4 regions of the Vogesella sp. XCS3 genome follow, and region 1 is predicted to be linked to each of the others. Evidence: predicted binding sites of a transcription regulator. Region 1 holds the regulator's gene; each other region holds the start of a gene.
The links. The regulator FNR, encoded in region 1, switches genes on or off when oxygen is low (the NO sensors DNR and NnrR bind a similar motif). The targets are predictions, from matches to a motif close to TTGATNNNNATCAA.
Positions count from the first base shown of each region.

Region 2: LCH97_RS12845 (cytochrome-c peroxidase) is a predicted target of FNR. The motif match lies at 1,793-1,806, and genes of this name have one in related genera.
Region 3: LCH97_RS15955 (DUF3149 domain-containing protein) is a predicted target of FNR. The motif match lies at 3,062-3,075, and genes of this name have one in related genera.
Region 4: LCH97_RS02565 (FeoA family protein) is a predicted target of FNR. The motif match lies at 1,793-1,806, and genes of this name have one in related genera.

Region 1 covers NZ_CP085530.1:3,531,020-3,538,270, reverse strand. Annotated here, with positions in the region: gene LCH97_RS16910 (ABC-F family ATPase) at 1-1,059, opposite strand, end outside; gene dapA (4-hydroxy-tetrahydrodipicolinate synthase) at 1,230-2,105, shown strand; gene bamC (outer membrane protein assembly factor BamC) at 2,121-3,233, shown strand; gene hemN (oxygen-independent coproporphyrinogen III oxidase) at 3,349-4,755, opposite strand; gene fnr (fumarate/nitrate reduction transcriptional regulator Fnr) at 4,866-5,606, shown strand; gene LCH97_RS16885 (flavodoxin family protein) at 5,660-6,115, opposite strand; gene LCH97_RS16880 (DUF1853 family protein) at 6,112-6,969, opposite strand; gene LCH97_RS16875 (RNA methyltransferase) at 7,019-7,251, opposite strand, start outside.
Region 2 covers NZ_CP085530.1:2,690,403-2,697,653, forward strand. Annotated here, with positions in the region: gene LCH97_RS12825 (GNAT family acetyltransferase) at 1-322, opposite strand, end outside; gene LCH97_RS12830 (DUF3291 domain-containing protein) at 383-832, opposite strand; gene LCH97_RS12835 (FKBP-type peptidyl-prolyl cis-trans isomerase) at 956-1,297, opposite strand; gene LCH97_RS12840 (hypothetical protein) at 1,350-1,757, opposite strand; gene LCH97_RS12845 (cytochrome-c peroxidase) at 1,916-2,920, shown strand; gene LCH97_RS12850 (Fur family transcriptional regulator) at 2,967-3,374, shown strand; gene LCH97_RS12855 (nuclear transport factor 2 family protein) at 3,813-4,181, opposite strand; gene LCH97_RS12860 (cupin domain-containing protein) at 4,229-4,738, opposite strand; gene LCH97_RS12865 (DHCW motif cupin fold protein) at 4,748-5,155, opposite strand; gene LCH97_RS12870 (VOC family protein) at 5,068-5,484, opposite strand; gene LCH97_RS12875 (hypothetical protein) at 5,566-5,730, opposite strand; gene LCH97_RS12880 (hypothetical protein) at 5,730-6,743, opposite strand; gene LCH97_RS12885 (LysE family transporter) at 6,869-7,251, opposite strand, start outside.
Region 3 covers NZ_CP085530.1:3,347,646-3,354,896, forward strand. Annotated here, with positions in the region: gene LCH97_RS15940 (GbsR/MarR family transcriptional regulator) at 24-593, shown strand; gene LCH97_RS15945 (cytochrome ubiquinol oxidase subunit I) at 596-1,924, shown strand; gene LCH97_RS15950 (cytochrome d ubiquinol oxidase subunit II) at 1,921-2,931, shown strand; gene LCH97_RS15955 (DUF3149 domain-containing protein) at 3,189-3,275, shown strand; gene LCH97_RS15960 (tyrosine-protein phosphatase) at 3,550-4,047, shown strand; gene LCH97_RS15965 (ArsJ-associated glyceraldehyde-3-phosphate dehydrogenase) at 4,070-5,080, shown strand; gene arsJ (organoarsenical effux MFS transporter ArsJ) at 5,084-6,319, shown strand; gene LCH97_RS15980 (arsenate reductase ArsC) at 6,691-7,212, shown strand; gene arsB (ACR3 family arsenite efflux transporter) at 7,209-7,251, shown strand, end outside.
Region 4 covers NZ_CP085530.1:580,504-587,754, forward strand. Annotated here, with positions in the region: gene LCH97_RS02555 (dihydroorotase) at 1-1,103, shown strand, start outside; gene LCH97_RS02560 (DUF1826 domain-containing protein) at 1,100-1,726, shown strand; gene LCH97_RS02565 (FeoA family protein) at 1,899-2,168, shown strand; gene LCH97_RS02570 (ferrous iron transporter B) at 2,176-4,020, shown strand; gene LCH97_RS02575 (FeoB-associated Cys-rich membrane protein) at 4,036-4,203, shown strand; gene LCH97_RS02580 (ABC transporter substrate-binding protein) at 4,351-5,088, shown strand; gene LCH97_RS02585 (LysR family transcriptional regulator) at 5,076-5,978, opposite strand; gene LCH97_RS02590 (MBL fold metallo-hydrolase) at 6,109-6,972, shown strand; gene LCH97_RS02595 (DsbA family protein) at 6,966-7,251, shown strand, end outside.

The sequences.
Region 1 (7,251 bases):
GGCCAGGCGTGCGCCGGCTTCCAGGATAAAGCTCAGGTCTTTCAGCAAGACCTTCTTGTCGTAGGCCTTGTTCAGGCTGTCGACTTCTACGGCCTGGCGGTGCAGCTTGAACTTGTCGTCCATTTCAAAGCGGATGAACGGGCTCTGACGGCTGGATGGTTTCACCTCCACCATATCTGCCTTCAGCTTATCGGCCTGTTTCAGGCGGCTGGTGGCCTGACGGGCCTTGGACTTGTTGGCCGAGAAACGCGCCACAAACTCGTGCAATTCCTGGATACGCTCTTTGGCCTTGCTGTTGGAAGCCAGCTGGCGCTCGCGGGCCTGGGTGGACGCGATCATGTAGTCGTCGTAGTTACCCGGGTAGATGCGGATGGTGTTGTAGTCCAGATCGGCCATGTGGGTGCACACCGAGTTCAGGAAGTGTCGGTCGTGCGAAATGATGATCATGGTAGCGTTGCGCTCGTTCAGCACGTGCTCCAGCCAGCGGATGGTGTTGATGTCCAGGTTGTTGGTCGGTTCGTCCAGCAGCAGGATATCCGGGTTGGAGAACAGCGCCTGAGCCAGCAGCACGCGCAGCTTCCAGCCTGGGGCCACTTCGCTCATCGGGCCGAAGTGCTGCTCTACCGGAATACCCACACCCATCAGCAGCTCGCCGGCGCGCGCTTCGGCGGTATAGCCGTCGTACTCGGCGAACTTGGCTTCCAGCTCGGCCGCGTGCATGTAGTCGTCTTCGGTGGCTTCCAGGTTGGCGTAGATGGCATCACGCTCGCTCATGGCCGCCCACATTTCGGTATGACCTTGCAGCACCACATCGATTACACGCTGATCTTCGTAAGCAAACTGGTCCTGACGCAGCTTACCCAGACGCAGGCCGTTTTCAATGGCCACTTCGCCACTGGTCTGCTCCAGGTCGCCACCCAGAATTTTCATGAAGGTCGATTTACCGGAGCCGTTGGCACCGATCAGGCCATAGCGGTTGCCCTCGCCAAACTTGACCGAAACTTTGTCGAAAAGCGGCTTGGCGCCGAACTGCATGGTAATGTTGCTTGTCGTAATCACGCGGATAATTCCTCTGCCAGTCTCTGAATGTGTACCGGAAAACCGTGTATTTTAGCACAAAAACCCTTGCAATCAGCGTGTTGCGGCCAACGTGCATTGCTTGCGCCGCAATAGCGGAATTCCGCTACAATCAAACACCTTACTTAATCCATTACATATAGGCAGAAGCTATGCTTACCGGCAGCCTTGTTGCTCTGGTCACCCCGATGTTCGAGGACGGCCAGGTCGATTTCGAATCGCTCAAACGTCTCGTAGACTTTCACATCGATAACGGTACCGACGGCATTGTGGCCGTGGGCACAACCGGCGAATCCGCCACGCTGGGCGTGGAAGAACACATCAAGGTGGTTGCGGCTGTAGCCCAGCATGCCGCCGGCCGCGTGACCGTGGTTGCCGGCACCGGCGCCAACTCCACCGCCGAAGCCATCGAACTGGCCCAGCTGGCCAAACAGGCTGGCGCCAGCCACAGCCTGTCCGTGGTGCCTTACTACAATAAGCCCACCCAAGAAGGTATCTACCAGCACTACCGCACCATTGCCGAGGCGGTAGACCTGCCGCTAATCATGTACAACGTGCCAGGCCGTACCGTGGCAGACATGAGTAACGACACCGCACTGCGTCTGGCGCAAATCGACAACATCGTCGGCTTGAAAGACGCCACTGGCGACATCGGCCGTGCCTGCGACCTGGTGTTGCGTGCCCCGGCCAACCTGGCGCTGTACTCCGGCGACGACGCCACCGGCATGGCTTTCATGCTGTGCGGCGGCCACGGTGTGATTTCGGTTACCGCCAACGTAGCGCCCAAACTGATGAGCCAGCTATGCAAGGCATCCCGAGCCGGTGACACCATCGCAGCCCGCGCCATCAACGACCAGCTGCAAGGCCTGCACAAGCAGCTGTTCTGCGAGCCTAACCCTATCCCCGCCAAGTGGGCGCTACATCGCCTCGGCCTGATGCCGGCTGGCCTGCGCCTGCCGCTGACTCCGCTGAGCCAGGGTGCCGTCGCCACCGTCGAAGCCGCCATGAAACAGGCCAATGTCCTGTAAACCATGAAGCCAGCAATGAACAAGACACTGATCTCCGGCCTGCTGTGCGCAGGCTTGCTGAGCGCATGCGCCAGCAGCAACCCCGACCTGAGATACGAATTCAAGTCGGATAGCCCGAAACCCAAATCCACGCTGGAAGTGCCGCCCGACCTGAGCGCGCCTGCCCAGCAAGACCGCTACCCTATTCCCCAGGTAAATACGGGCAGCAGCAGCCAGGCCACAGCGGCAAATACTGCTGCGACACCTGCCGCCCAGGCTCCTGTGGCCAAGAACGCTGCTGTTGAGCGTGCCGGCACCCAGCGCTGGGTCAGCATTCCGGGCAAGAGCCCGGCCGAAGTATGGCCACTGCTGAAAGCTTTCTGGCTGGATAACGGTTTCGTCATCCAGAACGAAGAAGCCGATATCGGCTACATGGAAACCGACTGGGCGGAAAACCGCGCCAAGCTCGGCGCTACCACTGTACGCGGCCTGCTGGAAACAGTGGGCCTGGGTAGCGTGTTCTCTACACCGGAGCGCGACAAATTCCGTATCCGCATCGAGAAAACGGCCAACGGTACCGATGTCTTCTTCAGCCACCGCGGCATGTACGAGATCTACATCAACGAGGCCAAGGAAGAAACCCGCTGGCAGCCTCGCCCGACCGACCCGGAAATCGAAGCCGTATTCCTGAGCCGCTTCCTGGTGCGCCTGGGCATGGATGAAGCTACCGCGGCCAAAACCGTACGCCAGGAACAAGCTGCCACCACAGCACGCGCACGCCTGGTAAAAGGCGGCATCGAGCTGGACGACAGCTACGACCGCGCATGGCGCCGTGTCGGCCTGGTGCTGGAACACAACGGCCTGGCCATTACCGACCGTGACCGCACGCTGGGTGCCTACTTCGTGAAGCCAGGCAGCGATGACGTGCAAAAAGCCAACGCGCAAAGCAGCGGTGGCCTGTTCTCCAAGCTGGCTTTCTGGAAAGACAGCAAGCCGGGTGACCAGGCCAGCGTGCCAAACCTGCGCGTACAGCTGACCCGCCAAGGCGAACAGCAAGTACGTGTAGAGCTGCGCACTGCCGACAATGCCGTAGTCACCGACAAGGGCCTGGAAGCCCTGCTGCAGCAGATGGTTAACGAGCTGAAATAAGCCGTATACCCCGCCTGCCAGCCCGCCCTCTGTGGCGGGCTTTTCATTGTGCTGGCCCATAAAAAAGCCGACAGCCCCATCCGGGGCTGTCGGCTTTTATCTTGCCAGGGCTGGCTCAGATGGTTTTGGAATAGCGCGCCTTGGTTTCACGCTCGCGCAGATGACGGTCGAAAATCATCGCGATATTGCGAATCAGGAAGCGCCCCTTGGGTGCCACCATCAGGAAGTCACCATCAAAGGTCAGCAAACCTTCGCTCTGGAAAGCACGGATCTGCGGCAGCTCGACGGCAAAATAATCGGCAAAATTGATAGCAAAAGTCTGTTCTATCGCCTCTATCGACAAAGAGAAGCGGCACATCAGCGCCTGGATCACGCTACGGCGCAAGATGTCATCCTGCGTCAGCGTCATGCCGCGCAGCACTGGCAGGTGGCCGGCGTCCAGCGCGGCGTAATACGCATCCAGCTCTTTTTCGTTCTGCGTATAACAGGGGCCAACCTTGCCAATGGACGACACGCCCAGGCCGATCATGTCGCAGTCCGCGTGGGTAGAGTAGCCCTGGAAATTGCGTTGCAGGCGGCCCTGCTGCAAGGCACGGGTGAGCTCGTCGTCCGGCTTGGCAAAGTGGTCCATGCCGATAAACACGTAACCGGCCTCAGCCAGCTGCTGTACCGAGTTCTGCAGGATGTCCAGCTTGGTAGCCGACGAGGGCAAATCCGCCTCGTTGATGCGGCGCTGTGGCATGAATACCGTGGGCAGATGCGCGTAGTTGTACAGCGCGATGCGGTCTGGCGACATGGCAATCACGCGGCTCACCGTGTTTTCCAGCGAATGCGCCGTCTGCTTGGGCAGACCGTAAATCAGGTCTACGCTAATCGACTTGAAGCCGGCTTCACGCGCGGCATCCATCACCACACGGGTTTCTTCCTCGCTCTGGATGCGGTTCACCGCTTCCTGCACCACAGGGTCAAAATCCTGGATACCGATACTCATGCGGTTGAAACCCAGCCGTGCCAGGTGCAGGACCGTGTCGCGGCCAACCTTGCGCGGGTCGATTTCGATAGAAAACTCGCCTTCCGGCAACAGCTCGAAGTGCTGGCGGATAATGCCCATCACGCGGTCAAGCTGCTCGTCGGACAGGAAGGTGGGCGTACCGCCACCAAAATGCAGCTGGATCACTTTTTCACGGCTGCCCAGCTTTTCGGCCACCAGACGGATTTCCTTCTCCAGGTAATCCAGATAAGCGTCGGCGCGGGTCTTGTCTTTGGTAATGATCTTGTTGCAGCCGCAGTAGTAGCAAATGGTGTTGCAAAAAGGGACATGCACGTACAGCGAGATGGGCCGATGGTTGGCGCCAATCGCACGATGGGCCAGCCATTGCTCGTAATCACTCACCCCGAAGCCGGCATGAAAGCGGTCGGCAGTCGGGTAGGAGGTGTAGCGCGGGCCTGAACCTTCCAGCCTTTCGATGAGTTCTCTATCGAATACACACTGCGTCGGCGTGAAATTTATAGTGGGTGTCATAATTAATCTGGTTGGAAAACCGGTGGTGGGCTGGTAAATTTGCGCAATTGCCACTTTTTCTGCTTTGACGCGTATCAAGCAAGCCCGCTTGCTTGGCGAAAACCTACTCTATGACTGACCACACACACTCTTTGCACGCACTAAAAGTGTCGTGCTCCAACTGCAGCCTGCGAGAACTGTGCCTCCCACTGGGCTTGAACCGCGATGAGATGGCGCAACTGGACGCCGTGATCCGTCAAAGCCGACGCTTGAAACGTGGCGAGTACCTGTTCCGCTCTGGCGAAGGTTTCCGCTCGCTGTACGCCGTGCGTACCGGCTACTTCAAAACCTGTGTTTCGAGCCAGGACGGCCGCGAACAGGTTACCGGCTTTCACATGTCGGGCGAGCTGATGGGCCTGGACGGCATTTCGTCCAACCTGCACGGCTGCGACGCCATTGCACTGGAAGACAGCGAAGTATGCGAGCTGCCGTTCAACCGCATGGAAACCCTCGGCCGTGACATCCCCAGCCTGCAGCACCACTTTTTCCGCCTGATGAGCCGTGAGATCGTGCGTGATCAATCTGTCATGTTGCTGCTTGGCAACATGAAGGCTGAAGAACGCCTGGCAGCATTTCTGCTGAACTTGTCACAACGCCTATCAGCCCGTGGCTTTGCGGCCAACGATTTCATCCTGCGCATGAGCCGCGAAGAAATCGGCAGCTTCCTGGGGCTGAAACTGGAAACGGTCAGCCGTACCCTGTCCAAATTCCAGCAACAAGGCTGGCTGGTGGTAGACCATAAACATATCCAGCTGGTGAAGCCGGAAGAACTGAAGCAGCTGGTAGCAGGCTGTTCGCAAGCCCAGCACTAAGCCGCCCACGCACTGAATGCCCAACGCCCCGTCACGGGGCGTTTTGTTTGTGGCTACAGCATGCCGATAGACAGCGCGGCCGCCAGGGTGGCGCCCAGCTCGGCCGCAGCGGCCAGGTCAGCAGCCTGTGGCACCCCGCGTACCAGCAGCGGCGGATAGGCCTGCCGCCAGCCGTAGCCACGGGCAATGCGCTCTATGGCCTGCTGTGCACCCAGGCCATCGTTGCCGGCGCTGATCAGGATAGCGTACGGCAGGCCGGCCACCTTGCCCTGCGCCGGGTAATAGGTGCGGTCGAAGAAATCTTTCAGTGCGCCGGCCATGTAGCCAAAGTTCTCCGGCGTGGCCAGCAATAGCGCATCGCAGCCCAGCAATTCGTCCATGCCGGCTTGCAGGGCGGGCATGACGCGCACCGTCACGCTACTTTCCTGCATCGCCACCGCGGCTGCCGCCTTGGCCAGCTGCAAAGTATTGCCGGTTTGGCTGCTCCACAGCACCAGGAGTGTCTTCATGCGGCCAACCTTGGCAGCAAGGTGCCCAGCAGCTCTGGCGCTGGCCAGCTGTCTGGCACCACAAAGCCACGCGCCACCTCCTGCCACACCCCATGATCATCCGGCAACAACTCGGCCAACAGCCAGGGTCCTTCCGCCTGCGCCAGTTGCGCACGCATGGCAGCCAGGCTCTGCGTTGCCGCTTCATCTGCTTGCGCCGGGCTCAGCCATTGCAAGCGCGGCAGCGCCAGCCAGCGGCTATGCGGGTGCTGCTGCGGCCAACTATCCTGCCGCCGGCACCACCAGCCGCGGCAAGCGGCAGTATTGATAGCAGGATGCGTGGGTGCCGTATCGGCGGGGAAGAACAGCCAGCCGCTCAGGCGGCTGCTGGCAGTAAGCTGCGCGAAACCATCCGGCAACCTGGCTGCGGGGTGCTGCGCCAAGGTGAGCTGGCTGGCCAGCTTGCGGTATTTCAGCCACCAGGCATCACGCAGGCCCGGCCCCACCAGCGCGTGCGGGGCGCTATCGAGCTGCAGGTAGAATTTGCTGGCGGCTTCCAGGTGGCAAGGCTCGCCATCAATGCGCAGCAGAAAGTCGAATTCGCCTACCGTTAACGTGCCATCGCGTACCGGCAGGTTGGCCGCGACCAGCTCGATGTGTGGCGCCTGGCTGAACCAGTACCCCAGCAGTGCTTCGGCGTATAGCCCCAGGCGGCGCGTAGGGCGGGCTGCCAGCCACGCCAGCAGCGGGGTGGGGTCAGCATCCAGCGCCAGCAGCTGCGGCCAACCTTGCGGCCCTAGCAGGCGCTGGCGGCTGATTTCCACCCCGCTGAGCCAGGGCGGCGGCGCGGTCAGCAGGTAGGCCAGGTCGCGCACCGCGCAGGCTGCGCAACTGCGCACATTGCAGCAAGCCGGGCAGCATGGTTTATTCGCCCTGCTTGTCGCGCGGTGGCAGGCTGCCATCGGCGACACGCTGCACCTGCTTGAAAAAGCCGCGCAGAATGTCGATTTCCTCGCGCAATACGCCTGCGCGGTTGAACAGCGCGCGCATGCGGCGCATCAGACGCTCGCTGTTGCGCCGCTCGTAGTAGCCGATGGCTTCCAGCGTGTTGTCCAGGTGGCCGCACATGCTTTCTACCTCGGCCATGCTGGCGGCCT
Region 2 (7,251 bases), 840 kb from region 1:
GAACCTGCAGGTTGAGTTTGGGGCAGCCACGCGCCAGCAGCGCCGCTTCGATATGCGCCATCATGGCGCGGCCGTAGCCCAGGCCCTGCGCGCCGGGCTGTACTGCCAGGTAGTTCACCCAGCCACGGTGGCCGTCGTAGCCGGCCATGGCGCTGGCTACCAGCTGGCCGTCTGCCTCGCCCACCAGAAACAGCTCGCGCTGCACGGTGAGCTTGCGCTGGATGTCGCGCAGCGGGTCGTTCCACGGCCGTGTCAGGCCACAGGCCTGCCACAGCGCAATCACGGCGCCGGTATCGGCTTCGGTAAACGGGCGTATCTGCATGAGCGTCTTCCTGCACGATTGATACGGCATCATGGCATGCACGGTGGCGTGCGGCCAACCTTAGCCGGCGGGGGCGTCAAAACGGCGGGCAAAGGTAAACGCGCCAGGGCCGGGGCCGTGTTGCGCCAGCTGCGCCAGACGGTCGGCAGCCTCTGCCAGCGTGGGGCGGTGGCCGTGCGGCACCCACCATAGCACCTGGGCGGGGGTATCCATGCGGGCAAACCATTCGCGGCGGCGGCGGAAGAAGTCCACGTGCTCGCTGCGGTAGGCAAAGTCGGCCAGCGTATCGATGTTTTCCCACACCGACATATTCACGATGACGTCGTCGCCAAAGGGGCGAAAGGCGGTGGCGTCGCCCGCCTCGTCTTGCAGCCGCCACACAAAGCCGGGCGAGGCTTCGCCCAGCGCGTTGATGCGCTCAAGGTTGGCCGCAAAGTCGTGCAGCTGCGGCGAATCGAGTGGCGCCAGCAAGGTGGCGATATTGAGCTGGGCGAGCTGGTAAGCGGACATGGCGGCCTTTCGGTAGGGGATGCCAGGCAGATGATGCCGGGCTGGCGGGTTTCAAGTACGCCTGGCCCCTAAAATCAACGCCCTGCGTGGCGTGTTGCCTCTGCAGGGCGTTTGGCTGCGGCTTTAGTCGTCGCGCGTCAGCACGCTCAGCAGTTGGATCTCGAACAGCAGGTTGCTGTTGGGCGGGATCATGTCGCCCACCTGGCGCTCGCCGTAAGCCAGCGCTGCCGGCACCCACAGTTTGCGCTTGCCACCCACGCGCATGCCGGCCAGGCCCTGGATCCAGCCCTGGATCACGCGCTTGTTGCTGAGGATGCATTCGAAGGGCTGGCCCTTGCGCTGCGAGCTGTCGAACTCGGTGCCGTCTTCCAGCCAGCCGGTGTAGTGCGCGGTGATCAGCGCGCCGCGCTCGGCGGCCTTGCCCTCGCCCACGATGATGTCTTCGATTATTACGCTGTCGCTCATGGCGGCCTCCCGCTAAGTGAAGGCGGCATTTTAGGCGTAGTTGGCCGCACTTTCACCTGCGGGTTGCCGTTTCGCCGCGCGCTTCGCGCTCGAACGGGTTGTCCAGATAGGGGCGCCCGCCGCGTAGCCACAGCCACAGGCTGGCCGCCGGGTAGGCCAGCAGTAGCAAGGCGCCCCAGCGCTCGTACTGCCGTACATGAATATGCTCGTGCTGCCGCCAGTGCGCCAGCACGGCCGGGCTGATGCCCAGCACCACGTGCCCCAGTGTGATGGCGCAAAACGGTAGCAGTGACAGGGACGGCCACGGTGGTGCGGCCACCTCCAGCACGCCGTCGCAGCGTTGCGCGCGGCCACCGGCCAGCCATAAGGGCAGCGCCAGCAGCAGGCCGACGGCGCTGGCGGGGGCGGCCCACAGGTAGCGTAATGGCCGCAGTGCGGCCTGAGCGTCACGTTTTTTCATGCAATTCCTGCTTTATAAGGCTACCGCTTCGATACTTGACCCTGATCAAGCCCGCCTTTTACTGCCGCCTTAGACTGGGTTCAGTTTTTAGACACAGTCTAAACCGGAAGCCCCACCCTTCCGCCCTTTCTCTCTCGTCTGCATGAAGGAGCGTCATCATGAAAAAGATCGTACTGGCCATCAGTGCCTGTTTCGCCCTGGGTGGGGGTATTGCCCTGGTTCAGGCTGCTGCACCGGCCAATGAGCCTATCCAGCCCATCAAGGCGGCAAAGGTGAAAAACCCGGCCATGGCCGAGCTGGGCAAGAAACTGTACTTTGATGTGCGGCTGTCGCGCTCGGGTTTCATTTCCTGTAACTCCTGCCACAACCTGTCCATGGGTGGCACCGACAACCTGAAAACGTCCATCGGCCATAACTGGCAAAAAGGCCCGATCAACTCGCCCACGGTGCTGAACTCCAGCCTTAACTTGGCGCAGTTCTGGGATGGCCGCGCCAAAGACCTGAAAGAACAGGCGGGTGGCCCCATTGCCAACCCTGGCGAGATGGCGTTTACCCACGAGCTGGCGGTAGACGTACTGGCGTCGATTCCGCAATACGTTACCGAGTTCAAGCAGGTATTTGGCGATGGCAAGGTCAATATCGACCGCGTAACGCAGTCCATTGCCGCCTTTGAAGACACGCTGGTTACGCCCGACTCGCGCTTTGACCAATGGCTGAAGGGCAACAAGAAGGCGCTGAGCGCGCAAGAGCTGCGCGGCTACCAGACCTTCAAGACTGCTGGCTGTGTGGCCTGCCACAACGGCCCGGCGGTGGGCGGCAACTCGTTCCAGAAAATGGGCCTGGTCAAACCCTACATCACCACCAATACCGCCGAGGGCCGGGTAGCGGTAACCGGTAAAGACGCCGACCGCATGAATTTCAAGGTGCCCACGCTGCGTAACGTGGCGCTGACCTATCCGTACTTCCACGATGGCGAGGCCGCCACGCTGCACCAGGCGGTGGATACCATGGGCAAGCTGCAGCTGGGCCGCGAGTTCAGCAAACAGGAGCTGGACGATGTGGTGTCCTTCCTGCATACGCTGACCGGCAAGCAGCCCGACTTCAAGCTGCCTATCCTGCCGCCATCCAGCGACAAAACCCCGGCACCTAAGCCGTTCAACTAACCCTTTCCCCAGCGGCAGGCCGGGTGCAAGCCCGGCCTGATACACCATGACCCTGCACCACGATATTGCCCGCAAGCTGGCCGACGCCGGCATTCCGCTCACCAGCCAGCGCTTGCTGATTGCCTGCGAGCTGTTTGCCGAGCACTGCCACCTGAGCGCCGACGAGCTGCTGCTGCGTGTGGGCAGCCTCACGCCGGACATCTCGCGCGCCACGGTGTACAACACGCTGAAACTGTTCAGCCAGAAAGGACTGGTGCAGGAGCTGGTGGTGGAAAACGGCAAGCGCGTGTACGACTCCAACACCGCGCCGCACCCGCACTGCTACAACGCCGATACCGGCGAGCTGACCGACGTGCACCAGCAGCTGCAACTGGCCGGCCCCTTGCCCGAGCTGCCGCCTGGTACGGCGCTGGAGCGGGTGGACATTATCGTGCGGGTGCGCAACGTGGCTTGAGTGCGCGCCGTGTATGCAACACAAAACCGCCCTTTCTGGGTAATGCCAGTCAGTTAACGCTGACTGGCGTTTTTTTTTGACTAAGGGGTTGCTGCGTTCAGGGGTGCTTTTGTGTCCGCGATGCGGACGATAATTAGATGCCGGTTCCGCCCGGCAGACGGGTAAGGGGGCGGATTGCCGCCCCCTTTTCATTCCCCCGCAACCCGGGGCTGCTCGAAACCCCGTTCAAAATGGCACGCCCCAGGCGCCGCCGAACTCGCCCCTCGCTAACGGCTCGGGGCTCAAACAAATCGGCGTCTTAAAACCTGGGGCGTACCATTTTGACCGGCTCGCGCCAACGGGATGGGGCGCTTCACTCACGTCCTGCTACTTGAAAACCAAGCATATTCGCCTAACTGACTGGCATTACCCTTTCGGGCGGTTTTTGCATGTGGCGCTTTAGTAGCGCTCTACCGCCACCAGCCGTGGCGGCGGGCTGTAGTCTTCCGGCCACCAGTCGTTGATACGCCAGATCAGGCCGTCTTTCAGCGTGAAGAAGGCGATGCCGGTCAGCGTGTGTTGTTCCACGTGGAACGCGGTGCTGGTGACGGCGCTGTCGCCGTCGGCGATCAGCCGGGTGATGGTGACCGTCCAGTCGCCCGGGTAGGTGGCGTAAAAGGCCACAAAGGCGTCGATGCCGCGAATCAGCTCGCGCGTTTGCGGCACGCGGTATTCGATGCCGGGGTGCAGCGTGCTGGCAAACGCCGGCCAGTCGCGGGCATTGGCCAGCGCCCAGTGGCGGGTGATCAGGTCGTGGGTGCGACTCATCTGTTCATCAGTGCTCCGTGAAGATTGGCCGCAGCGGGCGGCGTGGTTCAGCTGGCGGTGTCGTCGCTGCCGGCCTGGCCGTCCCAGTAGGCCAGGGTGGCCTTGCTGTCGAAGCCCTGCCCCAGGCTGCGCACGCCAACGCGGCCGCTTTCCGGGTACACCACCACCTCGTGCGGGTTGCGCTCGCCAATGATCAGGTAACGGCAAGGCGCGTCGCTGTGGTTGTACAGCGCGTGGCCTACCTGCTGGCCGGCGGGAAAGCACACGTAGTCGCCGCTTTGCATGCGGTAGCGCTGTTCGCCCAGCTGCAGGGTGAGCTCGCCGTCCAGGATCAGCAGGTGTTCTTCTTCCTGCATGTGGTAGTGCAGCGGGCAGGCTTGCTTGCCCGGCGCCAGCTCTTCGCGGCAGACGCCCACGTGCTGCGCGCCGCCAAAGTTGCCCAGCTGTTGATAACGCACGCCGAAGCGGCTGCCCTGTTGATAACTTTCCCAGGGTACGCTGTCGGCGGCAAACGGTTCACAGGCGCCGTCGGTGTTGCTTGTAGTACGGGGATCCATGTGCTGTTCCTAATCGACAATAAACAGCGTGGCGCCCACCGGGGTGGACGAGCGGTGTGGCTCGGCGTGGTCGGCCACCTGGTAGCTGGTGCCTGGCGTCAGCACGAAGCGGCGGCCGTCGGCCAGCTCGGTATGCAGCTCGCCGCTGAGGCACAGCAGGATGTGGCCCTTTTGGCACCAGTGGTCGGCAAGGTAGCCGGGGCTGTATTCCACCATGCGTACGCGGATGGTGCCGAACTGGCAGGTGCGCCACCACGCGGTGCCGCTGTCGCCGGGGTGTTCGGTACGCGGGATGGCGGCCCAGTCTGTTGTGCCAAAAGGGATATCGTTTAGTTGTATATCGGCTCCTGGCTGGCTTGCGCGGCGTGGTTTTCGCGCAGGTGGAAGATATTGCCTTCCGGGTCGTGGCCGTTGCACACGGTAAAGCCCGGCCCCTGGTAGCGTTCGCGGTACAGCGCCCCGCCCTGCGCCGCTATCAACTGGGCGGCGTCGGCCAGGCTGGGTACGGTAAAGAACAGCTTGATGGCTTGTTCGCTACGCGGTTGCGGCGGGGTGTCGATGTGCACGTTGGCCGCAATATGTGGCGGCATGGCGTGCACGATCAGCTGGAAGTCGGCGTTGCTCAGCACCTGGTGTTCGGCATCGCCGTGCAGTAGCTGCATGCCCAGCAGCTGCTGGTAGAAGGCGGCCAACTGTGGCAGATGGCGGGCGTAGATCAGCGCGCCGGCGCGGGCGGGTTGTGGCATGGCAAGCTCCTGTCATGGGCAGGCTTGTACCCTACCGCAGTTGCACCGGCTTTGTCGCGTGGCTTGCCCGGGTGGGCAGGCTCAGGCTGCCACACTGCCTTTGACCGGCAGCGGTAGCTGGTAGCCCACTGGTGTGTCCAGGTCGAACAGCCACACCGCCAGCATCAACAGCAGCAGTACGATCAGCACCTGCAAGGGCCAGCGCGTGGCCGGGTCACGCCACAGTCGTTGCCAGCGCTTGCGCATTACGGCACCTGTTTCAATGGTGGCAGGCCCGCCTGCCAGCGCGCCGGCAAACGCGGCAGCAAGGCGCGGCGGCAGTGTTGCCAAAAAGCAGACAAGGTCAGCAGGCCGCCACCGATCAGCAGGCCGGCCACGGCAAAGCCATCGGCCGCCAGGCCGGCGGTTTGCAGCAGGTGGCTAAAGGCGTACAGCACGTAGGCCAGCGCCGACACCATCAGTGCGCGGCGGTCTATGGCCAGCGATACCACGGCAAACAGCCCGTACAGCCCCAGCACGGCCACCAGCGCCGGCGGGCCGGCAGTGCCTTGCAAAATGCCCAGCATGTCAAAAAACGAGTGCACCATCAGCGGCGCGGCCAGCAGGTGCAGCCAGAAGGCCACGTCCGACTGGCGCTGCAGGCGCGCCGGGTCTTGTTTGTCCCAGTACATGGCTAGCGCAAACGTGGCCACGCCACCGGCCAGAATCATCGGTGCGGCGTACAGCCGCAGGCCGGGTATGGCGCTGATCAGCAAACCCAGCACCATCGCCAGCAGTGCGCCGGTACCGGCGGCTACGGTCAGCGGCACACGGAAGCGCCGCCAGTGCAGCCAGGCGGCCAGCGCGGCACTGCCGCCGCCGGCCAGCACCATCAGCTCGTCCGGCCGGTTGTCTTGCCCCAGTAGTGCGAGCAGGGCTACCGGGCAGGCCACCACAAACGCCCCCAGCAGCGCAATGGCCGGCAGCGCCATGCGGCGGCGGCGGACAAAGTACTCGGCCAGCCCCCAGGCCACGGCGGCTACTGCCGCGGCGCCGACTGCCGGTGCCAGCAGGCTGCCCAGCCACGCTACCGAGCCCAGCAGCAGGGTGCAGGCTATCACCACAAAAATATCGTTAAAGCCGGACAGCAGGCGGAAGTGTTCCTCATCTGCCAGCGCAGTGTGCTGGCGCCGTGCTACCAGGGCGCGAAAATCGCGCACGGCATCCTGGCTGAAGATGCCGGCGTTTACCGCGGCGTTCAGGTCGTCATCGCTATACATGGTGGGGCCCGGGTGGCGTGATGGTGGGCAACCATTATTTGCCTTGCATGGCCGGACGGCAAGCCGCTGCCACGGTTCGATAGCTGCCGCTTGTTATTGCAACGGTTGGCCGCAAGGGTGCTGGTTTACGCCAGCCCCGGCAGGCCACCTGCCAGCTCCAGCAGGATGGCTGCACTCACCAGGCCAAACAGCAGCGCCGTTACCATGTTCACGGCGCGCTGGCTGCGTGCCAGCACAGCCTGCGCCCGGCCGGTGGACAAGCACAGCGCCAGCGCGCCAAACCACAGCAGCGACAGCAGGCATAGCTCGGCTGCCAGCAGCGCGCGGCTGGCCAGGCCTACCTGGGGTGCCACCATGGCGGCCAGCAAACCCATGAAATACACCAGGGCTTTCGGGTTTAGCAGATTGGTGGCCAGCCCCATGCGCACCCCCTGCGCCAGGCTGCCCTGGCTACGTTGGCCGCCATGCCGGGCGCTACCTGCCCCGGCGCGTACGGCCTGCAGTGCCC
Region 3 (7,251 bases), 180 kb from region 1:
GAAAATTCAAAAAGGCCACACACATGAACCTGCCACCCCTGATCCAATCTTTTGTGCTGCACTTTGGCGAGATGGGCAGCCACTGGGGCATTAACCGCACCGTAGGGCAGATTTACGCCCTGCTTTATGTTTCCGACCGGCCGCTGAACGCGGACGACATCGTGGAGGCCATCGGCTGTTCGCGCTCCAATACCAGTATGGCGCTGAAAGAATTGCAGGCCTGGCGCTTGGTCAAATTGCAACACTTGCCAGGCGACCGCCGCGAGTACTTCAGCACGCCGGAAGACGTGTGGGCCATTTTCAAGACGCTGGCCGAAGAGCGGCAAAAGCGAGAAGTCGAGCCCACGCTGACCATGCTGCGCGGCGCCATCATGGAAACCCCGTCCGGCGAGGCCGAACGCCACGCCCAGGCACGCATGAACGAGATGTACCAGCTGATCGAGCTGGTCACCAAGTGGTTTGCCGACATCCGCGACATGGACGTGGAAACGCTGGAAAAGCTGATGAAGCTGGGCAGCCAGGTGGGCAAGGTGCTGCAGTTCACCCAGAGCCTGGGCCGTTTGGCCGGGCGTGACAGTGGCAAGGAGGATTAGCCATGGACAGCCTGGACCCGGTCATCCTGGCTCGCATCCAGTTTGCGGCCAACATTACCTTCCACATCCTGTTCCCTACCATCAGCATTGCCATGGGCTGGGTGCTGCTGTACTTCAAGGCGCGCTTTAACCGCAGTGGCGACGAGGCGTGGATGGACGCCTACGGCTTCTGGGTAAAAATCTTTGCGCTGACCTTTGCGCTGGGCGTGGTGTCCGGCATCACCATGAGCTTCCAGTTCGGCACCAACTGGCCGGGCTTCATGCAGCACGTGGGCAATGTGGCCGGGCCGCTGCTGGCTTACGAGGTGCTGACCGCCTTCTTCCTGGAGGCCACCTTCCTGGGCATCATGCTGTTCGGCCGCGCCAAAGTGTCCAACCGCGTGCATACGCTGGCCACCTTTCTGGTGGCGTTCGGCACCACGGTGTCGGCGTTCTGGATCATCGTGCTGAATTCGTGGATGCAGACCCCCGCCGGGGTAGAGGTGATCGCCGGCAAGGTGCACGTGCAAAGCTGGCTGGCGGTGATTTTCAACCCGTCCATGCCCTACCGCCTGACCCACATGCTGCTGGCCTCCGGCCTGACGGTGGCGTTTCTGGTGGCTGGCGTGTCGGCCTACCGCTGGTTGCGCGGTGACCGCGCCGCCGCAGTGGCGCACACGCTGAAAACCGGCGTCAGCCTGGCGGCCTTGCTGATTCCGTTGCAGGTGCTGGTAGGCGACATGCACGGGCTGAACACCTTCCAGCACCAGCCGGCCAAGCTGGCCGCCATCGAAGGCGTGTGGCACACCGAACGTGGCGCGCCCTTGCTGCTGTTTGCGCTGCCGGACGAAGCTACGCAAAGCAACCGCTTCGAGGTCGGCATACCCAAACTGGCCAGCCTGATCATTACCCATCACCCCGATGGCGAGATCCGCGGCCTGAATGAATTCCCCAACGCCCACCCGCCCGTGGCCAAGGTGTTCTGGAGCTTCCGCGTGATGGTGGGGGTAGGCATGCTGATGCTGGCGGTGAGCTGGCTGGCGTGGTGGCAGCTGCGTCGCGGCCAACTGGCACCGTGGTTGCAGCGTGGCCTAGTGGCGATGACCTTCTCTGGCTGGGTAGCTACGGTGGCCGGCTGGTACGTCACCGAAATCGGCCGCCAGCCGTGGCTGGTCACCGGCATCCTGCGCACCGCCGACGCCGCATCCAGCGTGGGCAGCGGCATGATCCTGTCTACTTTGCTGATGTACCTGGCGTTGTACGCAGTGCTGCTGGCCAGCTATGTGTCGGTGGTGTTTTATCTGGCGCGCAAGGCAGCGCCTGCGGCCAACCTTGAAGGAGCACAGCCATGAATGCCGAACTGTGGTTGCCGGTGATCTTTGCCGGCCTGATGGCGCTGTCGATGCTGATTTATGTGGTGCTGGACGGCTACGACCTGGGCGTTGGCGTGCTGCTACCGCTGGGTAACGACGACGAGCGCGACGCCATGATCGCCAGCATCGGCCCGTTCTGGGATGCCAACGAAACCTGGCTGGTGCTGGGCGTGGGGCTGCTGCTGGTGGCGTTTCCGATGGCACACGGTATCATCCTGGGCGAGCTGTACCTGCCGGTGGCCATCATGCTGCTGGGGCTGATCCTGCGCGGGGTGGCGTTCGACTTCCGCGTCAAGGCGCAGGCGCAGCACCAGCCGGCGTGGAACCTGGCGTTTGCTGCCGGCTCGCTGCTGGCGTCTATTAGCCAGGGCGTGATGCTGGGCCGCTACCTGACCGGCTTTGCGCCCGGGGCGGGCGCCTGGGGCTTTGCGCTGCTGACCGGCCTGGGGCTAACTGCGGCCTACGTGCTGCTGGGTGCCGGCTGGCTGATCATGAAGAGCAGCGACCGCCTGCAGCAGCGTGCCACGCGCTGGGCGCAGTACGCGCTGGCCGGTACCGCGCTGGCAGTATTGCTGGTGTCGGTGGCTACGCCGCTGGCCAGCAGCCGCATCGCCGATAAATGGTTCGTGTTGCCGGATTTCCTGCTGCTGTTGCCGCTGCCGTTGATCAGCGTGGCGCTGTTCGGCCTCTTGGCCGCCAGCCTGCCCAGGTTGGCCGCACGCCAGCGCGCCGGGCAGGACGCGCTGTGCTGGCTGCCGTTTGCCTGCACCGTGGGTATTGTGCTGCTGGCGTTTTGGGGGCTGGCGTATAGCGTGTTTCCCGAAATCGTCATCGGCCGGCTGGACATCTGGCAGGCTGCCAGCGACCCGGAAGCGCTGTGGGTGATTCTGGCCGGTGCTGCCGTGGTGCTGCCCACCATCATCGCTTATACGGTGTTTGCCTACCGCGTGTTCTGGGGCAAGGCAGGCAAGCTCAGCTACAGCTAGAAAATATTGCGCCAAATCAAAAGAGCAGGGTTTATTCCTGCTCTTTTTTTATTTCTATCATGGACTTAAAGCAGGGTGTGCGCGCTTTGCGCACACATACGATACGTTACATTTTGATAGAGCGATTCGCTTGACTTGGGTCAAAGCCCATGAAAAGCGCAGGGGTAAGATGACTGCATCCAGATCGAATACCGGGCTGCCGGGGGAGCAATATCATGGAATTGTGGAAACAACTTCTCTCTGACGACGTAGGCATGATGAGCGCTATCGTTATCACTGTCACAACAGTCATCGTGCTGACCTGTATCGCCATCTTTATCAAAAAGGCGAACGACGATAAGTAAGCTTTAAACGCATGCCACGGCATGCGCGTGTGATTTCCTCTTGATGTGTGTGTGTTTGGGGGTACGGTGGTGGGCCGTACCCCTTTTTTTATAGTTTTTCCGCGCGCGCAGCTGGCTCACCACTGTGCCAGAGCTGCCCACGCCACCGTGCAGACGCTACACGCGATTTGCCGTCGTCTACGTCCCCTTTCGCTGCCTTCATCTTGCTGTCACATGGCCCGCCTAGACTTTATTTCAATGATTCTTGTAATATTGATTTGGCCGGAGACCAGACATGACCCACCCTTTCGATACGCTGGCCATCCCTGCTGTGGATGGCTGTTTACTGCTGACACCGTGCCCCGGTACCCAGGCTGTTAGCCTGAGCCAGGCGCTGCATACCCTGCAGCAGGCCGGTGCCAGCGGTGTCATCAGCCTGATGCCGGCTGCCGAGCTACAGCAGAACGGCGCCGATGATATAGGCGCTGCGTGTGGCCAACTGGGCCTGGCCTGGTTTCACCTGCCGGTAGCGGACGAGCGCGCACCGCTGGCGGATTTCGATAGTGCCTGGCAAGCCGCCGCGCCCGATCTGCTGGCGCGGCTGCGGGCTGGCCAGTGCCTGGCCATTCATTGCAAGGGCGGGTCTGGCCGTACCGGCCTGGTCGCTGCCCGCATCCTGATTGCTCTGGGTGTGCCGCGCAGCGCTGCCATCGCGCAGGTACAGGCGCTGCGCCCCAAGGCCATACAGCACCCGGTGCACCAGGCCTGGATTGGCCAGTACGACGCCGTTTAACCTTTTAGCGAGACACCCCACTATGACCATCAAGATCGGTATCAACGGTTTTGGCCGCATCGGCCGCCTGGCACTGCGTGCCGCCTGGGCCTGGCCCGAGTTTGAATTCGTGCACATCAACGACCCGGCCGGCGACGCGGAAACCCACGCCCACTTGCTGAATTTTGATTCGGTGCACGGCCGCTGGGGCCACGAGGCCAGCGCGGTGGACGGCGCTATCGTTATTGACGGCAAGCGCATCAGCGTCAGCCACAACAAGGCGATTGCCGATACCGACTGGCGCGGTTGCGATGTAGTGATCGAAGCCAGCGGCAAGATGAAAACTGTAGCCGTGCTGCAGGCGTACCTGGAACAGGGCGTCAAGCGCGTGGTAGTGAGCGCGCCGGTAAAAGAGCCAGGCGCGCTGAACGTGGTGATGGGTGTGAACCAGCAGCTGTTCGACCCTGCCGTGCACCGCATCGTTACCGCTGCCTCGTGCACCACCAACTGCTTGGCGCCGGTGGTGAAGGTGATCCACGAAACCTTCGGTATCCGCCACGGCAGCATCACCACCATCCACGACCTGACCAACACCCAGAGCATTCTGGACCAGCCGCACAAAGACCTGCGCCGCGCCCGCGCCAGCGGCATGAGCCTGATCCCCACCAGCACCGGCTCGGCTACCGCTATTGCCGAGATCTTCCCCGAGCTGCGCGGCCGCCTCAATGGCCACGCCGTGCGCGTGCCGCTGGCCAACGCCTCGCTGACCGACTGCGTGTTCGAGGTAGAGCGCGCCACCACCGCCGAGGAGGTCAACGTCGCGCTGCAGCATGCGGCCAACCATACGCTGCAGGGCATTCTGGGCTACGAAGCGCGCCCGCTGGTATCTATCGATTACCGTACCGACCCGCGTTCGTCCATTATCGATGCGCTGTCCACCATGGTAGTGAACGGCACGCAGGTAAAGCTGTACGCCTGGTACGACAACGAATGGGGCTACGCCAACCGCACCGTGGAGCTGGCGCGGCTGGTGGGCCTGGCCGACCAGGGCTAAGCGATGCAGGCGCTTTCCACGCTATCGCCGGCCATCCGCCAGTACCTGCTGGTGACGGCCAACTACTGGGCGTTCACCCTTACCGACGGCGCGCTGCGCATGCTGGTGGTGCTGCACTTTCACCAGCTGGGCTACGCCCCGTTGCAGATTGCCGCGCTGTTCCTGTTTTACGAGGTGTTCGGCGTGGTCACCAACCTGGTGGGCGGCTATCTGGGCGCGCGGCTGGGGCTGAACCGCACCATGAACCTGGGTCTGGCGCTGCAGGTGCTGGCGTTGCTGATGTTGGCCGCACCGGCCGCCGTGCTCACCGTACCGTACGTGATGGCCAGCCAGGCACTGTCCGGCATTGCCAAAGACCTGAACAAGATGTCTGCCAAAAGCAGCATCAAGCTGCTGGTGCCGGACGGCGAGCAGGGCACGCTGTACCGCTGGGTGGCGCTGCTGACCGGCTCCAAGAACGCGTTGAAAGGCGTGGGCTTCTTTCTGGGCGGTGCCTTGCTGGCTACGCTGGGCTTTGGCGACGCGGTGCTGGGCATGGCGGCGCTATTGGCGGCGATCTGGCTGTTCAGCCTGTGGCAGCTGCGGCCCGACCTGGGCATGGCCAAGGCCAAGCCGAAGTTTCGCGAGCTGCTGTCCAAAAGCCCGGCCATCAACCGGCTGTCGGCGGCGCGGCTATTCCTGTTTGGCGCGCGCGACGTATGGTTTGTGGTGGCGCTGCCGGTGTACCTCGGCAACGTGTTTGGCTGGGATGTCTGGCAGGTAGGCGGCTTTCTGGCGGCGTGGGTTATCGGCTACGGCGTGGTGCAAACGCTGGCACCAGCCATTACCGGCAAAAAGCAGGGCAGGGTGCCGGATGGGCGCAGCGCTTTTGCATGGGCTGCCATGCTGGCCGGCCTGCCCGCTGCCATGGCCTTAGGGTTGGCCGCAGGCTGGCCTGCTGGCTGGGTGGTACTGGGCGGGCTGGCGCTGTTTGGCGTGCTGTTTGCGGTGAACTCCTCGCTGCATAGCTACCTGATTGTCAGCTATGCCAAGGCCGACGGCGTGTCGCTGGACGTGGGCTTTTACTATATGTCCAACGCCATGGGCCGGCTGATCGGCACCGTGCTGTCCGGCTGGGTGTACCAGCAATACGGCCTGGCCGCCTGCCTGTGGCTATCTACTGTGTTTATTACCGTGGCCGCGCTGGTGTCGCTGGCCCTGCCGCAGCACGCGGCCAACCCTGCCCGAGAAAACGCATGAGCCTGCCCAAAGAAAGCGCCGTCAAACTATTCGAAGCGCTGGCCTCCGGCGTGCGCCTGGACATCTACCGCCTGCTGGTACGCCAGGGCCACGAAGGCATGGTGGCCGGCCAGATTGCGGCCAACCTCGACTTGCCAGCCAACAATGTGTCGTTCCACCTGAAAGGCATGAGCCACGCCGGGCTGGTGACGGTGGCGCAAGAAGGCCGCTTTCAACGCTACCGCGCCAACCTGGCGCTGATGCAGCAACTGCTGGCCTACCTCACCGACGAATGCTGCGCCGGCCAGCCGCAGCAGTGCCCGGAGCTGGCCGTGCCGTGCTGCCCGCCTCCGGTTTCCCCGTTTGCTATGACCACCCTGGAGCCTGACATCATGCGCGACCGGGTCTACAACGTGCTGTTCATCTGCAGTGGCAACAGTGCCCGCAGCATCATGGCCGAAGCCATCCTCAACCAGCTGGGCGAAGGCCGCTTCCGTGCGTTTAGTGCGGGCAGCCACCCGCGCGGCTTTGTGCACCCGCAAACGCTGGCCACGCTGCAGCAGCACCAGCACGACGCTGCCAGCGCGCGCTGCAAGAGCTGGGACGAGTTTGCCGGCCCCGATGCGCCGGCAATGGATTTTGTGTTTACCGTGTGCGACGCCGCAGCCGGTGAGGCCTGCCCGGCCTGGCTCGGCCAGCCGATGACGGCGCACTGGGGCTTTGCCGACCCGGCTGCGGTAAGTGGCGACGAAGCCACGCAGCACAAGGCCTTTGTGCGTACCTACCGTGACATCACCACCCGCTTGCGCCTGTTCCTCAGCCTGCCCCTGCACAAGCTGGACCGCCTGGCGCTGCAGCATGCGGTGCAGAACATTGGCCGGCCAGATGCGCTGAGCGGCGAGTCGCAGGCATGAGTAGCACTTGCGACACCCGGCCGCCGTCTGCGGCCAAGG
Region 4 (7,251 bases), 770 kb from region 1:
CAGCGCTGGCGGGCGGCATTACCAGCTTCATGGATATGCCGAACACCACGCCCACCACCACCACGCTGGACGCGCTGGCGCACAAGGAATGGTTGGCCGCACAGCACAGCGCGGCCAACTATGGCTTTCACTTTGGTGCCGCCAGCGACAACCTGGACCTGGTGGCCGAGCTGCCGCCGGAGCGGGTGGCCGGCGTCAAGGTATTCATGGGCGCCAGTACCGGCAATATGCTGCTGGACGAGCCGGCGCTGCTGGAGCGCCTGTTCGCCAGCGTACCCACCGTATTGCTGGCGCATTGCGAACACACCCCCACGGTAGAGGCCGACAGCGCCCGCCTGCGGGGGCAGTACGGTGACGCGGCCACCGCGGCGCTACACCCGCAGGTGCGCAGCGCCGAGGCCTGCTGGCGCAGCAGCAGCCTGGCGGTAAGCCTGGCGCGGCAGTTTGATACCCGCTTGCACGTGCTGCACCTCACCACCGCCCGCGAGCTGGCGCTGTTCGACGCCGGCCCGCTGGCCGGCAAGCGCATCACCGCCGAAGCCTGTGTGCACCACCTGCTGTTTGACGAGGCCGGTTACGCCACGCTGGGCAACCGCCTGAAGTGCAACCCGTCGGTGAAAACTGCCGCCGACCGTGCTGCCTTGTTGCAGGGCTTGCAGGATGGCCGCCTGGACGTGATCGGTACCGACCACGCGCCGCACACCACCGAAGAAAAAGCGCGCCCGTACTGGCAGGCACCCAGCGGGCTGCCGCTGGTGCAGCACGCGCTGCCCGCGCTGATGGGGCTGGTAGACGACGGCGTGCTGACGCTGCCGCAGCTGGTACAGAAAACCAGCCACAACGTGGCCGACTTGTTTGCCATTCGCGAGCGCGGCTATCTGTACGAGGGCTATTGGGCTGACCTGGCCTTGCTGGCACCCGGAGCCGGGCCGGTGCTGCCGGTGATGTCGCGCTGCGGCTGGTCGCCGTTCGAGCAGCGCCCCTTGCGCCATCACGTGCGCGCCAGCGTGGTGTCCGGCCAGTTGGGCTGGTACCAGGGGCGATTGCTGCCCGGTGTGCAGGGCAGGGCCTTGCAGTACCAGCGCAGCGGGGGTGGGCGATGAGCGATGTGGTGGTGTGTGACGATCTGGCCGGCTTGCCGGCCATCTTGCAGCCGCAGGTACAGCTGCTGCACTGGCAGCGCGGCTTGTCACCGGCTATTGGCAGCTATGTGGCCGGGTTGGCCGCAGCCGGCCAGCTAGGCCTGGGCATGCGCGGCCAACTGTCGCCTGGCGAGCAGCCGCACCTGGTCAGCTGGCCGCCCGCTGCGGGGCGCGATGCGGCAGCCGGCGATCTGGCGCTGCTGGCCGACCTGTTTGGCACGCTACTGGGCTGCCCACAGGTGGGCTGGCGCATCGAGGTGCTGCAGCAGGCTATGTGCCCACGCTTTCATGTCGACCGTACCGGCATGCGCCTGGTGTGCACCTGGCAGGGTGCAGGCACCGAATGGCTGGCCGAGGCTGACGCCGACCGCCGCTATCTGGGCGCCGCCAGCGACGGGCAGCCCGATGCCGACAGTGGCCTGATGCGCGGCGGCAAGGTTGGCCGCAGCGCGGCAGGGGATGTGCTGTTGCTAAAGGGCAGCCTGTGGCAGGGCAACGCGGGGCGCGGAGCCATTCACCGCTCGCCCGCGGTGGCCAGCAAGGTGCCGCGCGTGATGCTGGCACTGGATGCCTTGTGGGGGTGAGGTGAATTGATAACGGGGGTGATTGCATTTGCCTATGGCATATCGCTACAGATGGTTACTTAATGCTTGATCTGGATCAGCCCTGGTGGGTGTACATCGCCAAAGCTTATTGCTACGATAAAAAGAATTAATCTCATTTGATGTTCTTCGCATCGATAGCAAGGAGCGCGTTTTGTCCCACACTGCCACCCCGCTGCACCTGCTGCCCAAGGGCGCCCGTGCCACCATTGTCGATATTGCCAGCCATAGCCATTTTGGCGAGCTGGACGCGCAGGTAACCTTGCGCCTGAAAGAGCTGGGTTTCCTGCCCGGCGCCGTGCTGCAGGTCATCGGTTTTGGCCTGTTCGGCGCCGACCCCGTGGCCGTGCGCATCAACGGCACCAAGTTCGGCCTGCGCCGCAGCGAAGCGGCCAAGATTATTACCTCCGTTCACCCAGCCTGATTCCGTCATGTCCCGATCCCTTTTGCGTTTTGCCCTGGTGGGTAACCCCAACTGCGGCAAGACCGCGCTGTTCAATAGCCTGACCGGCTCCCGTGCCAAAGTGGCCAACTACGCCGGTGTTACTGTCGAAAAACGCCTGGGCAGCCTGTCTGGCCTGGGCCGCCCCGCCGAGCTGATCGACCTGCCCGGCACCTACAGCCTGTACGTGGCTTCACCCGACGAGCAGGTGGCGCGCCGTGTGATTCTGGGCGAAATGGCGGGCGAGGCCGCGCCGGACGTGCTGGTGGCCGTGGTGGATGCCACCAATATCAAGCTCGGCCTGCGTCTGGTGCTGGAGCTGCAGGCACTGGGCCTGCCGATGATTCTGGCGCTGAACCTGGCCGACGCGGCACGCAGCCGTGGCATTACCATCGACACCGCCATGCTGTCGCAACAGCTGGGCATGCCGGTGGTGGAAACCGTGGCGGTGCGCAAGAACGGTGTAGCCGACCTGCAAGCGGCCATGGTCGAGTGTGCGGCCAACGCTGCTAGCCGCAGCGGTCAGCTGGCGCTGCCGGAACGTGCAGAGGCGGTAGAAACACTGTACGCCCGTATCGACAGCCTGCTGGCCACCAGTGTATCGGCGCCGTCGCAAGCACCGGCCTGGCAAGACCGGCTGGACGCGCTGGTGATGCACCCGGTGCTGGGCCTGGTGCTGCTGGCCACCATCCTGCTGCTGATGTTCCAGGCAGTGTTTGCCTGGGCTGCGCCGGTGATGGACGGTATCGATGCGGTTATGGCTTGGCTGGGCGAGAGCGCCGGCGCGCTGCTGCCGGCCGGTATCCTGCATGACTTTGTGGTGGACGGCCTGATTGCCGGTGTCGGCGGCGTGCTGGTGTTCCTGCCGCAGATCATTATCCTGTTTGCCTTTATCCTGGCGCTGGAAGACTCCGGCTACCTGCCGCGAGCGGCCTTCTTGCTGGACCGCCTGATGCGCGGTGTGGGCCTGTCCGGGCGTTCGTTCATCCCCATGCTGTCCAGCTTTGCCTGCGCCGTGCCTGGCATCATGTCCACGCGCAGCATTGCCGACCCGAAAGAGCGGCTGGTTACCATCCTGACCGCGCCGCTGATGACCTGCTCGGCGCGGCTGCCGGTGTACGCGGTGGTAATCGGCGCTTTTGTGCCGCAGCAAAGCGTGTGGGGCGTGTTCAACTTGCAGGGCCTGACACTGTTTGCCTTGTACATTGCCGGTATCGCCAGTGCCGCGCTGGTGGCCTGGGTGATGCGCCGCCGCGAGGCAGCCAGCCAGGGCTTCCCGTTGTTGCTGGAGCTGCCTAATTACCGCTGGCCCAACGCCTACCACTTTGTACTGGGGCTGAAGGAGCGGGCGTCGATCTTTCTGCGCCGCGTGGGCACCATCATCCTGGCGCTGTCCATCGTGCTATGGTTTCTGGCCACTTTCCCGCACGCACCGGCCGATGCCACGCTGCCGGCTATCGAGTACAGCTTTGCCGGCATGCTGGGCAAGCTGATGCAGCCTTTGTTTGAGCCACTGGGTTTCAATTGGCAGATGTGCATTGCGCTGATTCCTGCCATGGCTGCGCGCGAGGTAGCAGTGAGCGCGCTGGCTACCGTCTATGCGGTTGGCGGCGAAGCAGCACTGGGCGGTGCATTGTTGCACGACTGGAGCCTGCCGGTAGCGCTGGCTTACTTGGCGTGGTTTGTGTATGCGCCGCAATGCTTGTCCACCATTGCTGTGGTTCGCCGCGAGACCAACTCGCTACGCGCTACGGTCATTTTTACCGGCTACCTGTTTGCGCTGGCTTACTTTGCCGCGCTGCTGGTGCGCCAGATTGCGGCCCTGTGGGTCTGAGGCAAGGAGAACAAGATGAGTGAAGGCATGCAAGGGGCCATCGTCGGCCTGATCGTCGCCGCTGCGGCACTATACCTGCTGCGTAAATACCTGCCGCGTAGCCGCAAACCGGTGCCAGGCGCCGAGCCCAAGTCGGGCGGCTGCGGTAGCTGCGGTAGTTGCAAGGGTGGTAGCTGCCACTAGCCTGCCGGTCTGTTTGCTTGAACCCACCCCCTGCTTGCGATAGCCAGCAGGGGGTGTTTTTTCGCCGGTTTGCCAGTAGGTGGCGTACTTGTGCGGGCTGCCAGCCTGTTCTAGGCTAAAACCTATCGAAATTAATAGATAAAAATAATGAAAAAAGCCCTGTTGGCCACCTGTGTCACGGTTTTGATACTGCCTGCCATGGCCATGGCGGCCAGCATCAAGGCGTATACCGAGGCTTTGCCACCGCTGAATTACGAGGAAAACGGCAAGGTCAGCGGCTTTGCCAGCGAGTTGCTACGCCAGATGGCCAGCGAGGCCGGCCATAGCGTGCAGCTGGAGGTAATGCCGTGGATGCGGGCTTACCGCACGGTAAAGCAGCAGCCTGGCAGTGCGCTGTACAGCATCGTGCGTAACCCCGAGCGCGAGGCGCTGTTCAAGTGGGTAGGGCCCATCGCGCCGCGCCGGATAATGGTGTACGCGCTGGCGAGCCGCCCCGATGTCAAGATTCGCCGCCAGCCAGACCTGCTGCGCTACCGGCTGGGGGTGCTGGCCGAATCCAGCGCGGCTAGCCAGCTGCTGCAGCTGGGCCTGCCTGAAGCCCGGCTGGAGTACGGCCAGAGTGACGAGGTCAACCTCAAAAAACTGCTGCTTGGCCGCGCAGACGGCGTGGTGATGCTGGACTGGGCCATGCGCTGGCAGCAAAAACTGCAGCAGGTGGATGCGGCGCGCATCCGCCCGGTGTGGACGCTGGATCAGCGCTACCAGTACTGGTTCGCCTTTAATAAAGACACCGACCCCGCCATGCTGCGCAGCCTGCAGCACGCGCTGGACCAGCTACGCGCCGACGGCCGCCTGGCGGCACTCAAGCGCCGTTACGGCGCCTGATCCCACGGCGCGCCGGCAAAGCGCGCCAACAGGAAATCCAGCAGTGCCCGCACCGCCGGCGACAAATGCCGGCGCGACGCGTACAGCGCGTAGATCGTCATCTGCGGCACTGCCCATTCCCCCAGTACTTGCTGTAGTTGGCCGCTGGCCAGTAGCGGCGCGGCCAGGTAGCTGGGCTGCAATGCAATGCCACCGCCGGCCAGCGCCGCGTGCAGCAATACGGTGGCTTCGTTGGCGGTAAAGCGCGTGGGCACGCTGACGCTTTGCCACTCGCCATCGCGGCCAAAGCGCCAGGTACTGCGGCCAAAGTTGGCGTAGCCCAGGCAGCGGTGCTGCGCCAGCTCGGCCGGCTGTTGCGGCCAACCTTGCGCCGCCAGGTAGGCCGGGCTGGCCACCAGCACCGATTCGCAGCTGGCCAGCGGGCGGGCAATCAGCGCCGGGTCTGGTTCGCTGCTGATGCGGATGGCCAGGTCGATGCGCGCCTCCACCAGGTTCAGCGTGGCGTCGCCTACGTTCAGGTCTATCTTCAGCTGCGGGTGCAGCGCCAGAAAGTCGCTGATGGCCGCAGCCAGGTGCGCGTGGCCAAACGACATGCTGCTGGTGAGCCGCAGTTGGCCGCGCAGCGTGCCGTCCGGCGGTGCCACCTCGTCTTCGGCTTCTTCTGCCAGTGCCAGCATCTGCAGGCAGCGGCGCAAGGCTTGCTCGCCGGCGTCGGTCAGCGTCACACGGCGGGTGGTGCGCTGTAGCAGGCGCGCCCCCAGCCACTGCTCCATTTCCGCTATATAGCGCGTCACCATGGCGCGCGACATGCCCAGCCGCTCGGCGCTGGCAGTAAAGCTGCCGCTGGCGGCTACGTCGGCAAAAACCTGCATGGCGGTGAGTCTGTCCATTATCTGCTCGATTTGTGCAACAAATATGCGCAGATTAATGCGTTTATCTGCGCGCCTGGTGAAATTATAGTGACGTCCATACCAGATGCACACCGCGGCAGTGTTTGCCGCCTCACTGAAAGGACTGACCATGATTCGCCAAACCCTGCTTGCTGCCTCCTTTGCCCTGGCCTTTGGTGCCGCCCACGCTGCCGAGCCGCTGAACCTGAAGGTGTACAACGCCGACGGCAACAGCTTCCACGCCAATGCCGTGGTGGTGAGCGGCAAAAGCGAAGCGGTGGTGATCGACACCGGCTTTACCCGCGCCGACGCCTACCGCATTGCGGCCAACGTGCTGGATAGCGGCAAAACGCTGAAAACCATCTTCATCAGCAATGCCGACCCGGATTACTATTTTGGCGCCGAGGTGCTGAAGCAGATCTTCCCGCAGGCCGAGGTGGTGACCACCGCCGCCGTGCGCGAGAAAATCAGCGCCAAGCTGGCTGGCAAAGTGGCGTTCTGGGGCCCGAAAATGGGTGCCAACGCCCCGGTAAAACCCGTGCTGCCTACCGCGCTGGCAGCGGACAAACTGACGGTAGACGGTGAAGAGATTGCGATTCGCGGCACCAGCGGCGTGCTGGCACACCGCCCATACGTGTGGATCCCGTCCATCCGCGCCATCGCCGGCAACGTAGCCGTATTCGGCAAGCTGCACGTGTGGACTGCAGACACCCAGCAGCCAGCCGAGCGCCAGGCGTGGCTGGCCCAGCTGGACGAAATGAAAGCGCTGAAGCCAGCCACCGTCGTGCCAGGTCATATGCAGCCGGGTGCTGCGCTGGATGCGTCGGCTATCGACTACACCCGCCAGTACCTGCTGCGTTTTGACAGCGAAGCGGCCAAGGCCAAGACCGGTGCCGAGCTGATTGACGCCATGAAGCGTGCCTACCCGGAAGCAGGCCTGGGCATTGCGCTGGATATCGGCGCCAAAGTGAACAAAGGCGAAATGACATGGTAAACGCTACCCTGCATTACTACTACGACCCGCTATGCGGCTGGTGCTACGGTGCCGCACCGCTCACCGCCGCGGCGGCCGCCATCCCCGGCATGCGCGTGGTACTGCACGCTGGGGCCATGATGAGTGGTGCCAGCAGCCAGCCGGTCACCCCGCAGCTGCGCAGCTATGTGATGCCGCACGACCAGCGCATCCACGCGCTGACCGGCCAGCCGTTCGGTGATGCCTACTTCAACGGCCTGCTGCTGGATGGCAACGCGGTATTCGACAGCACACCGCCGA